Regions from separate parts of the Lysinibacillus sp. EB106-09-02-XG168 genome, predicted to be linked through region 3. Evidence: riboswitches for the same ligand, from Rfam matches in the RefSeq annotation. Region 3 holds a riboswitch; each other region holds the start of a gene.
The links. Region 3 has a riboswitch for cobalamin ahead of AC3WSO_RS15340 ((2Fe-2S) ferredoxin domain-containing protein). Riboswitches for the same ligand answer to the same signal wherever they lie in the genome.

Region 1: it holds a riboswitch for cobalamin, as region 3 does, so the genes downstream of both, AC3WSO_RS21835 (FecCD family ABC transporter permease) here and AC3WSO_RS15340 ((2Fe-2S) ferredoxin domain-containing protein) in region 3, are expected to answer to the same signal.
Region 2: it holds a riboswitch for cobalamin, as region 3 does, so the genes downstream of both, AC3WSO_RS22505 (hypothetical protein) here and AC3WSO_RS15340 ((2Fe-2S) ferredoxin domain-containing protein) in region 3, are expected to answer to the same signal.

What each region holds. Positions count from the first base shown of each region.
Region 1 is NZ_JBYTDN010000003.1:4,312,981-4,318,359, reverse strand. Features, by position in the region: gene AC3WSO_RS21860 (MarR family winged helix-turn-helix transcriptional regulator) at 67-501, shown strand; gene AC3WSO_RS21855 (ring-cleaving dioxygenase) at 553-1,530, shown strand; gene AC3WSO_RS21850 (nitroreductase family protein) at 1,624-2,241, shown strand; gene AC3WSO_RS21845 (NADPH-dependent FMN reductase) at 2,304-2,846, shown strand; gene AC3WSO_RS21840 (biotin transporter BioY) at 3,146-3,742, opposite strand; cobalamin riboswitch at 3,909-4,100, shown strand; gene AC3WSO_RS21835 (FecCD family ABC transporter permease) at 4,360-5,379, shown strand, end outside.
Region 2 is NZ_JBYTDN010000003.1:4,451,216-4,456,594, forward strand. Features, by position in the region: gene AC3WSO_RS22490 (MATE family efflux transporter) at 1-475, opposite strand, end outside; gene AC3WSO_RS22495 (tyrosine-protein phosphatase) at 961-1,728, opposite strand; gene AC3WSO_RS22500 (ABC transporter substrate-binding protein) at 1,993-2,961, opposite strand; gene AC3WSO_RS22505 (hypothetical protein) at 2,966-3,505, opposite strand; cobalamin riboswitch at 3,701-3,890, opposite strand; gene AC3WSO_RS22510 (hypothetical protein) at 4,121-4,669, opposite strand; gene AC3WSO_RS22515 (C40 family peptidase) at 5,276-5,379, opposite strand, start outside.
Region 3 is NZ_JBYTDN010000003.1:2,949,650-2,955,028, forward strand. Features, by position in the region: gene AC3WSO_RS15330 (sirohydrochlorin chelatase) at 1-473, opposite strand, end outside; gene cobJ (precorrin-3B C(17)-methyltransferase) at 488-2,158, opposite strand; gene AC3WSO_RS15340 ((2Fe-2S) ferredoxin domain-containing protein) at 2,163-2,534, opposite strand; cobalamin riboswitch at 2,673-2,856, opposite strand; cobalamin riboswitch at 3,083-3,267, shown strand; gene AC3WSO_RS15345 (energy-coupling factor ABC transporter permease) at 3,415-4,161, shown strand; gene AC3WSO_RS15350 (energy-coupling factor ABC transporter substrate-binding protein) at 4,163-4,435, shown strand; gene cbiQ (cobalt ECF transporter T component CbiQ) at 4,439-5,209, shown strand; gene AC3WSO_RS15360 (energy-coupling factor ABC transporter ATP-binding protein) at 5,209-5,379, shown strand, end outside.

The DNA.
Region 1 (5,379 bases), 1.4 Mb from region 3:
TTATATGTTATTATTATCTCGAATTAGAGATAATTAAATTCGAAGTAAGTGGAAAGAGGGAGTCGTATGAAGGAAAATAATCGTAATTTAAAAGCTTTTACGGTATTGTTCCGGGCGTATCAAACGATTCAGGATGCAACAAAGAGAGATTTACTTCAATACGATTTAAATCAAACCGAATTTTCAGTACTTGAGTTTTTATATCACCATGGTGAGCAACCAATTCAAGTGATTGGAAAGAAAATTTTAATTGCAAGCAGTAGTATTACGTATGTTATTGATAAGCTCGAACAAAAAAGTTTTGTGTATCGACGTGCTTGCCCAAAGGATCGTCGTGTCACATATGTTTTATTAACATATGAAGGACAAACATTGATGGAAGAAATATTTCCAAAACATGAACAAAAAATTAATGAGATTTTCGAAGTATTAGATCAACAGGAGATGGACACAATGATCCTGTCTTTAAAAAAGGTTGGTTTAAACGCAGATAAAAAATAAAAAAATTTTACGTATATATCTCGAAATCGAGATAAATAGGAGGAGCATAAAATGAATCATTTAAAAGGAATTCACCACGTTACTGCTATTACAAGTAGTGCGGAAGAGAATTATAAATTCTTTACTTATGTGTTAGGGATGCGATTAGTGAAAAAAACAGTTAATCAGGATGATATCCAAACTTATCATTTATTCTTTGCAGATGATAAAGGTAGTGCTGGTACTGATATGACATTTTTCGATTTCCCAAACATCCCAAAAGGTGTGCATGGGACGAATGAAATTTCCAAAACTTCATTCCGCGTGCCTACAGATGCGGCATTGGACTATTGGGAAAAACGTTTTGATCGATTAAATGTTAAACATACAGGTATTCAAGAGCAATTTGGCAAGAAAACTTTATCATTCGTTGATTTTGATGATCAGCAATATCAACTTATTTCTGATGAAAACAATACAGGCGTTGCATCAGGCACTCCATGGCAAGATGGACCGATTCCTCTAGAATATGCAATTACAGGCTTAGGTCCGGTTTTTGTAAGAGTTGCTAATTTAAAATATTTCAAAGAGGTGCTAGAAAAAGTGATGCTCTTTACAGAAATTGCAGAGGAAGGAGATTTCCATTTATTTGAGGTTGGTGAAGGCGGAAACGGTGCACAAATCGTTGTAGAGTTTAACGCAGTTTTACCAGTAGCTCGTCAAGGCTTCGGTACAGTGCATCATGCGGCATTCCGCGTAGAGGATCGTGCTGTATTAGATGAATGGACTGAACGATTTGAAAGCTTTGGCTTCCATACTTCAGGTTATGTAAACCGTCACTTCTTTGAATCCCTTTATGCGCGAGTTGCACCTCAAATTTTATTTGAGCTAGCTACTGATGGCCCAGGATTTATGGGGGATGAGCCTTATGAAACATTAGGTGAAAAATTATCGTTGCCACCGTTTTTAGAGCCAAAGCGTGCACAAATTGAAGAGCTTGTTCGCCCTATAGATACTGTAAGAAGTACGATTACGTTCGATAAAGAATAAGAGTAATACTTTTCATTCCATTCAGTAGAGAAACACAAGCCTCGCTGAATGGAAATTACATATTTTAAAAGAAAATGATTGGAGGTCAATTGGATGGAATTTGTAAAGGTAATAGATAAACGTCGTTCTGCAAATAATTTTATAGAGGGCATTAAGATGAGCGAAGAAGATATACGTCCCATTTTGGAGGATGTCAAACTTGCTCCATCTGCCTTTAATTTACAGCATGCTAATTACATCGTTGTCTTAGATGAAGAAAAAAAAGAAAAAGTAAGAGAAGCGGCATACGGGCAATATAAAGTGCACTCAGCCTCAGCGGTTATACTGGTTTTAGGAGATAAAGAAGCCTATAAAAATACTGCTAACCTTAGTCAAGGGATGGTAGACTTAGGCATTATTAATGCTTGTGAGTTAGAAAATCTTGTCGAAGAAAATACAAAATTTTATGAAGAACGCGGCGAGGAGTTTAAGAAAGCGGAAGCCATTCGTAACGCTTCACTTTCAGCTATGTTATTTATGTTGGCAGCCAAAAATCGTGGATGGGATACATGTCCAATGATTGGCTTTGATCAGCAACAAATGAGAGCCCTTTTTAATGTCCCGGAAACACAAGAAATTGTGCTAATGATTACAATTGGTAAGGAAAAAGAAAGTAGTCGCCGCTTGCGTGGTTATCGTAAACCAGTTGAGGAATTTGCAACCTATTATTAGGTCGGTATAAAATGAAAGTGCTTTACAAAAATAAATTTAATGCACATTTAGGAGGAAATATTGTGAAAGTAGTAGCAATCGTAGGTAGTATCCGTAAAGAATCTTATAATCTGCAGTTAGCGAAATTTATTCAAAAGCGTTATGCGGAGAAATTGGATCTTGAAGTATTAAGCTTAAATGACTTACCAATGTATAACCAAGATATCGAAAATGAAGCACCGCAAACAGTATTAAATTTTAAAGCAAAAGTAAAAGAGGCGGATGCAGTTCTTTGGCTGACTCCAGAATATAATGGTACAGTGCCAGGTGTTATGGTTAACGCCATCGATTGGTTATCTCGCGTTGATAAAGTAATGATTGGCAAGCCATCATTCATGATGGGCGCATCTATGGGTAACTTAGGGACTGTTAAAGCACAATTACACTTAAGAGATATTTTATTCTCACCTGGAGTAAATTCACCTTTACTTAGTGGCAATGATGTTTATATTGGTGCAGTACACACTAAATTTGATGCTGAAGGCAATTTAACAGATGAGGGTACTATCAAATTCCTAGATGTAGTTATTGATAACTTCTTAAACTGGATGAAAAAATACGTTTAAAAATAAAAAACTGGGATCAGCACCAAAACGTGTGGTTGATTTCGTTCCGACTGGGTGCTTTGCCGCTGCCGCTTCGCTTTCGCGCAGTTAAAACATTTGCCGCTGCCGCTTCGCTTTCGCGCAGTTAAAACATGCCTTCGTTCCACTATTGCAGATCCCCGAGGAGTCGCCCAGTCTCCACTACAATCAACTATTTGCATAGTATACGTTTTAACAAAAGTCATCCACAACTTTTGGTGATGAACCAAAAACTGTCCAATTAAGTACGCTATATACTTTTGGACAGTTTTTTTATCTCTTTATTTAATTGGGATTATTTTTAAAACTTTTTGAAGACGGTATGCAAAAATACCCGCGAATATAGCTAAAATAATATCCTTTGGCAAAGGGGGCATCATCCAAAGCCATGCTATTTTATAATTGAAAGCATCAGGCGCACTAGCCCATAGCTTATAGGCAAAATACATCCAATTTGTCCCTAGTAAATAATTAATTGCAGTTGCAACTAATGCAGCAACTACATAGCTTTTCTTCGTTCCACTGCGCTCTACAATAAGCCCTGCGACAAATGCAGCTAATATAAAAGTGACAATGAAACCAAATGTAGGACTTAAAATTTGTCCAAAGCCTCCGCTGAATCGTGCAAATACAGGTGCGCCTGCTAAACCGATGCACATATAAACAGTACAAGCGAGAGCCCCTTTTCTACTACCGAGAATAAGTCCCGCTAAAATAGCAAAAAATGTTTGCAATGTGATCGGTACTCCGCCAACAACCATGAAAGGTACAATGGACGTAATATTAGCTCCTATCATCATTAATGTTGAAAATAGTCCAATGTATGCAATATCTACTGTTCTTAATTTTTGATGTGTATGTTCCGCAACGGTTGTCATTATTTCACCCCTAAAAAGTAAAGTTGATAATAATAGTGTAAAAAAATAAAGTTTTTGTGTCAACTTGATTATTTCTTTTAGTTAACGTAAAGGTGTTTCGTGACTTGATAAATGATTGATAGTATAGACTAACTATTGAAATATATGATAGAATTGTCATAATTTTAAATCATTCGATACTAATGGTGTGACATCTTGTACAATGTGTCACTTAAAAGGGAAATCGGTGCAAATCCGACGCTGTCCCGCAACTGTAACGAGGAGTTCTATGATGATTTAGCCACTGTTTTAGAATGGGAAGGCAATCATAGGTACATTGATTCGAAGCCAGGAGACCTGCCATTTAGTTATTCCTGTAATGCCCACGAGGATGAAAGCGATTACGGACAATAGTAGGAGTAAATCTAACTTTGTTTAATCTCTTTTAGAGGTGTCCAAACACACGCTGAAAGACGCAATTATGCCAGGCATAATTGATTCTAGGGTATTTCCATGCGCATTTGCATGGAATACCCTTTTTTCTTTCATTTATCTTCGTACTGTAAATGTTAGCAAAGTATCAGCTACAGTTACGTCTAGATGAAATTAATGTTTAGTGATTAGGAGTTAATAAACAGATGAATAGAAAATTTATGTTACTTTCAATGACCCTTCTTCTAGTACTTATAATTTCAATGACTATTGCAATTATGGTTGGATCGGTTTCCGTTACACCACTTTATGTATGGAAGGTTATCCTTTCTAAAATTCCTATTATACAAAGCTCAATCGAACAAGATTGGAGTCGTTCACAGGAAATTATCATTTGGCAAATAAGGGCTCCTCGTGTATTACTCGCTGCTATCGTCGGAGCAGGCTTGGCAATTGCAGGAGCAGCTATTCAGGCACTCGTTCGTAATTCAATTGCAGAACCATATATTTTAGGGATTTCTTCTGGAGCGACGGTTGGTGCCACAGCTGTCATCATTTTAGGTGCCTTTTCATTTCTGGGCGTTTATGCTCTTTCCGTATCAGCTTTTTTAGGCTCTCTCACAGCAATGGGGTTAGTTTTTTTCTTATCACATATTGGCGGTAGAGTGTCCGTCTTTCGACTTTTACTTTCAGGGATGGCGGTGTCATTTATTTTATCTGCTATTTCAAATTTTATCTTAATGCTGTCGAAGCAAGAGGGGGGAATGAAGGCAGTCATGTTTTGGATGCTAGGAAGCCTAGCAGGTGCGAAATGGAGTATTCTTGTAATTCCGGCAGTCATTTTTTTTGTAGTATTTGCCTTGTTATGGCTCAACTATCGCAGCTTAAATTTATTACTTCTTGGAGAAGAAGCAGCAGTTACATTAGGGGTTAACTTACAACAATTTCGAATACAGCTTATTTTATTAGTATCATTATTAACGGGTGTGCTAGTTGCTGTAAGTGGCTCAATTGGATTTGTTGGTTTAATCATTCCACATATTGTACGGCTAATTGTAGGTTCAAATCATAAGTATGTCATACCGATTAGCGCATTATTAGGGGGGATCTTTTTAGTTTGGGCAGATGCACTTGCTCGAATATTAATTGCCCCTGAGGAAATGCCGATAGGAATTATCACGGCTTTTTGTGGAGGTCCATTTTTCATTTGGCTGCTACGTCGTAAC
Region 2 (5,379 bases), 1.5 Mb from region 3:
CATGTACACGGATAATTGCTGCTAAAGCATTTATAATAGCCTGTAAGAAAATAAAGCTTCCGATGATTACCAAGTAGCTTTGAGCGTATTTAAGCACTTCCCCTTGCAAGTTCATCATGGTCATTAAATGACTTGAAAAGAAGAAAAATAAGATACTCATCATTAGTCCAACAATCAAATTCATCGTAACTGCTAAAGCGGAAATCTTTGCAGCCTCAAAAAATCGCCTTGAACCTAAATATTGAGATACAACAATGGAAGCACCATTACCAACTACCTCAAGTATTAAAATTGCAATATGAATATATTGATTGGCTGCACCAACTCCTGATACAGCATTATCTGATAAAGCACTGAGCATAAAAGTATCAGCTAGTCCCATTAACATAAATAAAAATACTTCTAAAAATATCGGCCATGTTAAATGGAATAAACTTAACCTATCTGTCTCTTTAATATCACTTTCTTTTAATATATCTGCCAATACTTTTCACTTCTCCTAATCGTTTCATAAAGATTTTTACGGGCTGCCCCACTTTCAACTACATTCTTTACCATCTATACAGATAAATTACTGCCCAATCGATTATGCCTCGGCATAATTGCGCCCGGAATCAACTTTGTGCTTAGGCCTACAGATGTTTTTTTGTGCGAAAGCGCAGTTAAAAACCGTATTGTTGTCGCTTCGCTTTCGCACAGTTAAATTGCCACAGGACGTGGCGCTCTTAGACTGAGTTCCTCTATTTCAGCGGATGTTTGGACACCCGCTGAGAGAAGTTAAAAATATATAGTATCTTATCATAGATTTTTAGGCTGTAAAGAATTTTTATAATGAAACACCTAATTATGCCTAGGTATAATGCTTCCATAAGCTTTTTGGTCAATATGAGTTAAAAAATTATGAAAAGATAATACAACGCAAAAAATCCCTTTCACAATTTTATGTGAAAGGGAGTCTTATCATAGTAAACAATAATCCTGCAATTGCTTACGTTTTTCAGTTGTTAACCCAAACTCTTGCTCTAAAAAAGCTGCCTTAGAGCCATATCGGTTATCCATTGCATCAAATGCCGCTTGTAAATAGTCTTCACGAGCAGACATTAAGGCATAAAATTGCTGTAATTCTTGATCGCTATAATCTTGCTGAATTGTTAGAGCCATTCGTTCGACTAAGGGACGTAAATGTACATTTGTATCTAAATAATCCTCCATGATCGTTTCCTCAGGGACATCTAAAGCAAGTAAAATAAGCGCACTACCAATACCTGTTCGATCCTTCCCGACTGCACAATGATGAACAAGCCCTAAATTTTCAGGTTGTTGAATCGTTGCTATTAACTCTTTGAACGAAGCATTATTAAAAGGCATTTGTGCATAAAATTCTCGAAACATCTCCGTGCTTACAACCTTATAAAAATCTTTCCCACCAGCGTTTGTGGGCATCTCAAAAGCATGATTTCCTTTAGCTGGTATTTGAATATAATTGGCATATGGGAATATCGGATTAGGATTATTTTGAGCCTCATGGTTGTCTCGATAATCAAAAATTGTTTTCACACCTAGCGTTTCAAAGCGCTCTTTATCTGATTTCGTCATTTTACCAAGTGCTGCTGAGCGATAAATCAAACCATTCCTAACAGCACGCCCATCTCTCGACTTATAACCACCCATATCCCGAAAATTATAAACTGCCTCAAACGGAATAATATTCATATCAAACTGTTTCACTGACTGCACCCCTCCCTGTTAGCAAGCATACTTATCTCTATTTTATAGAACAACTCGATATAATACCAATTTTCGCACTAGGGAATGTTTTACACTTCTTAGACCAACGAGAGATTTATTTGGGGGTGTTTCTCTATTGGGGCAGAGCTGTTATCCACTTTACTCGTTTTCTTTCCCACCCAAGCGAAGCAGTTATCCTTTTTATCCATCCAAAAAGCTGCCCTTGATAAAGGACAGCTCCAAAATACTATTTTTTAATATCAATTATTTAAATAACTCAGGGTATACTGCTTTTGCGATTAACTCAACAGCTTCCCCAATTCGAGGACCTGGACGATTTGAAATATCAGTATCTATATAATAAACCGCTTTATTTTGAATGGCCGTGATTGAATTCCATCCATCACGAGAAAGAATTTCTTCCGTTGAGTTTTTCACATAGCCTACTGTTGTTAAAATAACATCTGGGTTTTTTGCAATGATATCTTCCTCAGATATTGGTGCCCAGCTTTGGAGATCAGCGAAAACGTTGTTAACGTTTGCAGCATCTAAAATTTCTTGTTGGAATGTACCAGAACCAGCTGTATAGATGTCTGGCTTTGGACTAATTTCTAAATAGATATTTTTCGGTTTTTTCACATCTTTAACTTTCGCTTGGACACCTGCAATTTTAGCTTTAATATCTTCATTTAACTTTTCGCCTTTATCTTTGATGCCCATAACCGTTGCAACTTGTTCAATATCCCCATAAACATCATCAAATGATTTAGCTGATTGAATGGCAAACACTTTAATACCCGCATCTTCGAGACCTTTTAAAGCATTTAAATTTTCTTCATCTTTGCCTCCAGTTGTATAGGCAATAACGACATCTGGCTTTAGGGCTAAAATACGCTCGCTATTGAATGTTGTAGAGGTAGAAACACGCTCAATTTTTTGCGCTTCTTCTGGATACGTATCAAACTCTGTTGCACCTACGATTTTATCGCCAACGCCTAGCGCAAATAAAATCTCTGTATTACTCGGTTGTAATGAAACAATAGTTTTAGGTACTGCATTAAACTCAACTTCTACACCACGGTCATCCTTAACTTTATAGCTAGTAGTTTTCTCAACTTGTTGATCTTCTTTAGAAACAGCATCTTTATTTGTATTCTCTTTCGTGCCACAGCCAACTAATACAAGTGCCAACATCAACACAGAAAGCCATTGTAGCCTAAACATTTTCTTCATTTCATTATTTCTCCTTTTTCTTTTTCATCGGGTATGATTTACTAATAAACGGTATTTCAGCAATACCAGCATGCTGATTCATATAGACAGCCATTACAAAAAATACATTGGCTAGCAATCCTAAATAATCAAAGAGAATAGCTTGTACTTCGCGTTCTTCAGATACTTTGTGCAAAACACGGTATGATTTTTTCGCCTCACTACGGCATAAATGTAATGCAGAAGCTGCCTCTGATCCTTGAGGTAATACAAAGTTTTGTATCTCCTCTTTAACATGACTAACATAAAAATCATAGCGATCACTTAGCCAAGTCAAATCATCTTCGGTTACTGCTAATTTGCCTCGGACTGAGCCATTTACATGGTAAGCCATTGGCAAAATGGTAAGTAAATCATCTGCTACTACCTCTACCGTTTCCTTTTTAACCGCCGCCAATGCTACACCAATATGTGTTGTTAGGCTATCCGTTCGAATTTCAAAATCTACTGTTGATGCCTTTTCACGCATAAATGGGTAACAAGAATAACGTGCATCTTTTTTCAAATCTAAGTCCCCGCTTTCCTTCGTGAAAAATTCTTACCTTATTAACACCACAGCTACATCAGGTGAATTATAAGCGCATAAAAAAACGTTGTTCCCACTCCTAAGGAAACAACGAAAAATAGCATAAATAGTGTCGCATAAATACGACATAGCCTATGTATTTGCCGCATATTCTCTCAGCTTCCGAAGAGTTATCTATACGTTCAAACAAAGGTCGGTCTCCTGGCTTGTACAGTTCACTACGTCCATAAAAAACCTTCCCATCGGATAATTCGACAGTGGTATATCTTTACGACTTCTGTACTTACAGTTGCGGAAACAGCTCCGGTTTTTCACCGAATTCCCGATTATGCTATAGTTCAGCACCTTTATTCTGCAAGAATTATTCACTTGTTATGCAGTTTATCATAGATTGATAGGAAAAAATAGCTGAGGAATTTAGAATAAACAACGATGGATAAAAATCATGCAGGTATGACCATATGCACGTGGATAAATTCACTGCCCCATTGGGTATTCAACCCACTCGTGCAAATATTTGTTATGCCTCATAAATTAAAGCAATTTACTTTTTCATAATGAAAGGATTTGCAAAAAATAGCCATTTCATAACTTTTATCGGATGGCATTTTTATATTTCTTTTTGGATTTAACATCTTTCTCTTCCTCAATTAAACGCTGTGCAATTTCTAGTAGTTTTGGGTCATTTGTTGCATCGAATAGCTTTTTAAAGGATACAATAATATCATATCGTATTAATGTCGGGTGCTTTTCGTCTAAGCATGTTTGATATCTTTTAGCCAAATATGATACGACTAAATCTCTTTGTACCTGCCCCGCTAAGCCTATTTTCCAAATTGCCTGTAAAGTATGCCTCACCGTGACTGTTTCTTCATCATACGTAACTGCCCAAATCTTTAAGAAGTCCTCTAATACTCTTTCTTCAGGATCGCTTTTTGCTGCCAGTGCGCATAAAAATTGTGCAGCACTTGCACGTATATGTCCATTTTTGTATGTAAGAGTTTGAACTAGTTGTTCCCAAACTGAATAGGTCCAATCAACTGGTTCCTGCATAATTTTCAATAATTCTTCGTATGATTTGTATTGAATATCACGGTCACGCTCTGTTAAATTACTAAAAAGTTGCAAAATCTCTTTTTCCATGATTCATCCCTACCTTTATTGTTTCAGAACGTAAAAAATAGTGTACTTGTAAGTGTTATCTCATTTACCATTACCATCATGCGTTACTTTGCTACTACAAAATAAAAGTCTCTTATAATTGTAATTTCAGAGCGAGATCCCCAATCGTATATTTCAAAATTATCAGAAATGACGTTCAATATGCAAGAATCTTTTCTTTTAGCTATATGTAGATAGAGGAATACTCATTAGGATTATTATTGGAGTTATCTCAATTATTAGCCTTCGATTGAGTCCATGCAAAATACGCAATAACGAAAAATTGGTGCTAATTCTTTTTTCGGCTGTATTATCATTTTTATGACTGGGGCTATAGTTGTAAATATATCTACTTATGTAAATTTATTCATTACAAAAGTTATTTTATTCATTATTGACCAAGTAGTCGAGCCTAAATTAATGAATAACATTATGCGTTTGCCCAATAGGTTTAATCGTAGAATCTTAACTATAGTTTAAACAGTTGATAATTTCCAGTACCGTCAAATAATAAAAAAGGTTATCCTTGTAATTTCTTTTACAAAGATAACCTTTTCGCTATTTAAATCGTCTATATAGTACGGCTTATTAAATACGACCGAAGCCTACTAAATATTGATTCCACCAATCAAGTGATTCAATGACAACACCTTTATTTTGAGCATCAATCATTGTGTTGTTTCCTAAGTAAA
Region 3 (5,379 bases):
TCCCATAACAGGCGTGTAATTTTATAAAAATCACCATTTGCATATGGGTCACTGCCGCCTCGTGCAATTAATAAAACCGCAGTATCCTTATGTTCTTCTTCAGCATTAAAGCCGATTTCTGTTAAACGATCTTCTAAAATCGCAAATATTTCTTCATGGATACCGATTGTTTGACCATATGTGAACGTAATATTTGGATAATGCTCACGCGCATGTTCGATTTCTGCTGGAATATGCATTTTTGAATGTCCAGCATGAAGTAGAATAATCGGAATAACATGCACTTCTGTAGCGCCCTTCTTCACACAGTTAGTAATACCTTCTTCAATATTCGGCGAGGCAAACTCTAAAAAACATGTTTCTACTAAAAAATTCTCATCAATACGAGGTTTCATTTGCTCGATGAACGTGCGTACCTCTTCATTTCCTGCTTCTAAACGGCTCCCGTGGCCGACAAATAAAATTGCTTTCATCTCATTACCCCTCACTAGTCGCCGCATGGAGCTGGCTCAACTTTTATTTTTGAAGACATATCCTGATACGTAAAATGTAGGATCTTTTTCACACGCTTGAAGTATTTAAACAAACGTTCATTTGGATGTGCATTTGCTTTATATTCTTCGATAATGTCGGTAATAAGCGGTATTAGCTGTTCAGGCTCTAATCCCTCAACAACAGGCTGAGCCGCATGTGCTGTCCGACCAACAGGCTTGGCACCAATAAAAACATCGAATTTACTTTTACGATAAACAATGCCAATATCATCAAATACGGCTCGATAACACGCCATACCACAACCATTAAAGCCAATATTCAATGTTTTCGGTAACGACATGCCACCAAGCTTCTCTTGAATCTCTTCCGCATATGGAATCGAATCGGTTTTTTCTCCGTAACAGAAATCACAAGCCTTTAACGAAAGTACGTCACCAATTGGTGTTAGTAAAAAGCCCACTTCACGAAGCTTTGCTGTAATCTCTCCTGGCTCAGACGTAGGAATTTTTAAATGAATTTGGTGGTCTGGTGTATACTCCATCGTTCCTTCCTCACCAACTACCTCAGCTAATGTCATCATTTGTTGAGGAGTAAAGAACTTATTGGCTACCCCAGGACTAACAGCTAATTCAAAAACAGATTCGATTTTTTGTTGAACGAGCTTAGGTGTTACTTTCACAGCGCTAGTTCCCTTCACCTTTGCCAGAGCTGCTGTTGCCATTTCAAGCGATGACTTTTTAGGCTTTGGTTGTGGTGTTATAGCTAAACTGGGCTTTATACGATTGGCATTCGGATCGGTTGCAAAATCATTTCGCGCTGCCCCAGTTTCTTGATTCATTGCCCATGGTTCATTTTCTTCCTTCAGTCGTTGATGTGGTCGTAACGGTTGTTTTTCTTCTCCAAGTGTATATTTACGCTGATAACCACGTGGTGTAATCATTTTATTGTCATAGAAAAATGTTGTTGAATTCCCGATAATAACTGTTGTTAACATGCCGATATCATGTTCAAGCATTTCTGCTAAAGTCGTCATCGTAATTTCCTGACGGTCACGATACGCGCTTTTCACAAGTCCAACTGGTGTATCTGGCGAACGATATTCTAATAAAATTCGTTGAGCCTCTACGATTTGTCTCGTACGTCGTCCACTTTTAGGGTTATAAAGTGCAATAACAAAATCTGCCATTGCCGCTGCTTCTACCCGCTTAGCAATTAAATTCCAAGGTGTTAAATGATCACTTAAACTAATGGTACAAGCGTCGTGCATAATAGGAGCACCTAGTAAACTTGCACACGAATTAATAGCAGAAATACCTGGAACAATTTCTACTTCGATACCAGTGGCTTCTGTCCAGCCTAGCTCGATTAATACTTCATAGACTAATCCTGCCATCCCATAAACACCGGCATCACCGCTAGAAATAACCGATACGATACTTCCAGCCTCTGCTTGACGTACCGCTTCCTGTGCACGTGAAACTTCCTCTGTCATACCAGTACTAATAATCGACTTTGCACTAACTAAATCTTGAATAAGCTCAACATAGGTTTTATAACCAATAATCATATGACTTTGTTGTAGTGCCTCTACAGCACGAGTCGTAATATGTTTAAAGTCTCCAGGGCCAAAGCCAACTACGAAAATCTTACCTTTTTGCGCCATTTTGTTACCCCTCTTTCACTTTTTCAATACCTTTAATGGCTGTTGTTTGTGCTGTACGCTGTAAAGATCCTTCACGTAAAGTAAAGACATGCTCATTATGTAAAGATTCATGATTTAAATCTTGTACGAGTGCCTTCGCATGCTCTGTTGTCGGCACACGGTACCAATTTCCTTGAGGATATGCAATGACAACACAAGCATCCTTACACCTACCATTACAGCGAGTCCTTGTCGTATGTATTTCCTTATCAAGTTCCAGTACTTGTATTTCATCACGAATTGCCTGAGTAATGTCCTCAGCATCTTTTTTCATACAGCTACTACCATTGCAAATAAAAAGATGTGTTTTCATTCCCTCTAAATTCCAAGTTGTCATCGTTTTTCTCCCCTCATTTGCTTTTAGGAAAAAGAAAAACCTTTACTCTAGACGAAGAGTAAAGGTTTAGTAGAAGCCAAATAAAAACGAATATATACAGGTACTCGCTCTCGCTTCAACTTCTCCCTCCGAAAAGTTTGCATGCATCATCACATAAGCAGGTTTCCTGACTTAAGCTTCCTTTTACTTTCGCGCCTTCCTAGTTCTCACTAGTGGCATCCGCGATTTCATCAGCTATTACAGTAGCGGGGGCTGTATCGGATTCTCACCGATTTCCCTATTATCTTGAAAATATTCAAGCACTTATGGATGTTTTATATGAAATTATTATTTTTTATAAAATTAAAAACTGTTTCTATCATAGCTTATTTTTTTAAAATTTCAATATTTCTTTCTAAATTTGTGACATTTTCAGTAATTTTTTAATGAAAAATATGACATTCCTTTTCTGTTTATCTGAATTTTCGACATAGACACTCAATTAAAAATTTTTACTTGAAAAGTATAGCATTTATATGGAAAATTATGTTACACTTTGGCATGAAATCACAATTTCATCTTTTTTCGGTGTGAATTGTTCATCAATTCGCTTAAAAGGGAAGCCGGTTTAATTCCGGCGCGGTCCCGCCACTGTAATAGGGAGTTTTATAGATTATGCCACTGTCCAAGGGATGGGAAGGCCTATAAAACGTTGAGCTAAAGCCAGGAGACCTGCCGAAAAATATGTGATCGTTTGAACCTACGAGGATAGGTGTGCGGCTGAGCAAATTAGAATTTTATTTGCATTTTTAGCTATGCACTTTTCCACAATTGGAGAAGTGCTTTTTTGTTTTCGCATCGCATACTAATTCGAACTATTTTAATGTGAGGAGGAGAGGTTTTGAAATTCTCAGGTTGGAAGCTTAGTTATTTCTTATTAGCATTTTTATTCGTGCCAGATCGTGCATTTGCGATGCACATTATGGAGGGCTATTTGCCAATTGAATGGGCGATTTTTTGGTGGGTCTTATCCATTCCATTTATTATTTTAGGATTACGTTCTATTCGTAAAACCATTGATGAAAATCCTGAAACAAAAATGATTTTAGGTCTATCGGGTGCCTTTGCCTTTGTGCTATCAGCTTTAAAAATCCCTTCTGTAACAGGAAGTTGTTCACATCCGACAGGAGTTGGCCTTGGAACAGTTCTTTTTGGACCATTAGTGATGAGTGTTATCGGGACAATCGTATTATTATTTCAATCTCTACTTTTAGCACACGGCGGGCTGACAACTTTAGGTGCTAATGCCTTTTCTATGGCAATTGCTGGTCCTATTATTGCTTATTACGTTTTCCATGGCTCTCAAAAAATGGGACTATCTTTTTCCATCGCCGTCTTTTTAGCAGCAATGCTTGGTGACTTAGGTACATATATTGTCACTTCTGTACAATTAGCTCTTGCCTTCCCTTCTGAGGTTGGAGGCTTTATGGCTTCATTCACAAAGTTTGCTAGCATTTTTGCGTTCACGCAAATTCCTCTTGCTGTTAGTGAAGGTATTTTAACAGTGATCGTTATGAATTTCTTGAAAAAATACAATGTGAGTGAATTAAAAGCTTTACGCGTTTTCTCGGCAAAGGAGGCTCACTAACATGAAAAAAAATTTACTGCTATTAGCAATTGTTGTGTTGTTAGCAATCATACCCCTCTTCATTCAAAAAGGCGCAGATTTTGAAGGTGCTGATGGCGAAGCGGAGGCAGCAATTGGTGAAATAGATGCTAACTACGAGCCTTGGTTTGAAAGCTTATGGGAGCCACCAAGTGGTGAAATAGAAAGCTTATTATTCGCACTCCAAGCTGCTATTGGCGCCGGATTTATTGGCTATTTCATCGGCTTAATGCGCGGTAAACATAAAGAGGGTTAAGCGATGTTACTCATTGATAAGTATGCTTATATGAATAAACTAGCGTCTGTTCATCCGCTAGAAAAAATGACGTTTTCCCTTGGACTGCTTTTATTGTCGCTTATCATGAGAGATGAACGAATCTCACTCATTACTTTTATTGTGATGAGTGCTTTTATCATTTTAGGTGCGAAAATCCCAGCTAAATATTACGCAAAATTACTATTGCTACCCGGATTTTTTTTACTTTCGAGTCTAGCATCCATTTTAATTTCTATAGCGCCATCAACAAGCACGCTTCCTCCAATTATTTGGTCATTTTCTATTCATCATTGGAAAATATTTATTGGCAGTGCGAGCTTAGTGACAGCGCAACAACTTTTTTTCATCGTCCTTGGCAGTATAAGCTGTTTGTATTTTTTAATTCTTACGACATCAGTCCAGTCTATTTGTTATGTCCTGCGACAGTGGCGACTCCCTACCCTATTCGTAGAGCTAGTAGAACTAACGTATCGATTTATTTTTATCTTTTTAGATAGTATGCAAAAAATTCATCTTGCTCAGCAGGCTCGTCTAGGGTACAGCTCTCCTATGCAATGGCTTCGCTCGGTCTCTATACTGATTGCTGCTTTATTTGTCGAGATGTTCCAACGCAGTCGTGAGCTAAACAATGCGATGGAAGCGCGTGGTGGTGAAACTGTCTATTGGCAAGATGATATTATCTATAACAAGAAAAATTGGGTAGGTATTGCTGCTATTTTTATACTCCTCATCATTTATGGAGGTCTTTTCTGATGACTGATTTATACTTTGACTTAACACATTTATCCTACGCTTATGCAGATGGAACTCATGCCTTAACAGATATTACACTTCAAATTCCAAAGGGGAAAAAAATCGTTTTACTTGGTCATAATGGTGCTGGAAAATCAACGTTATTTCAGCATTTAAATGGTATTTTGAAG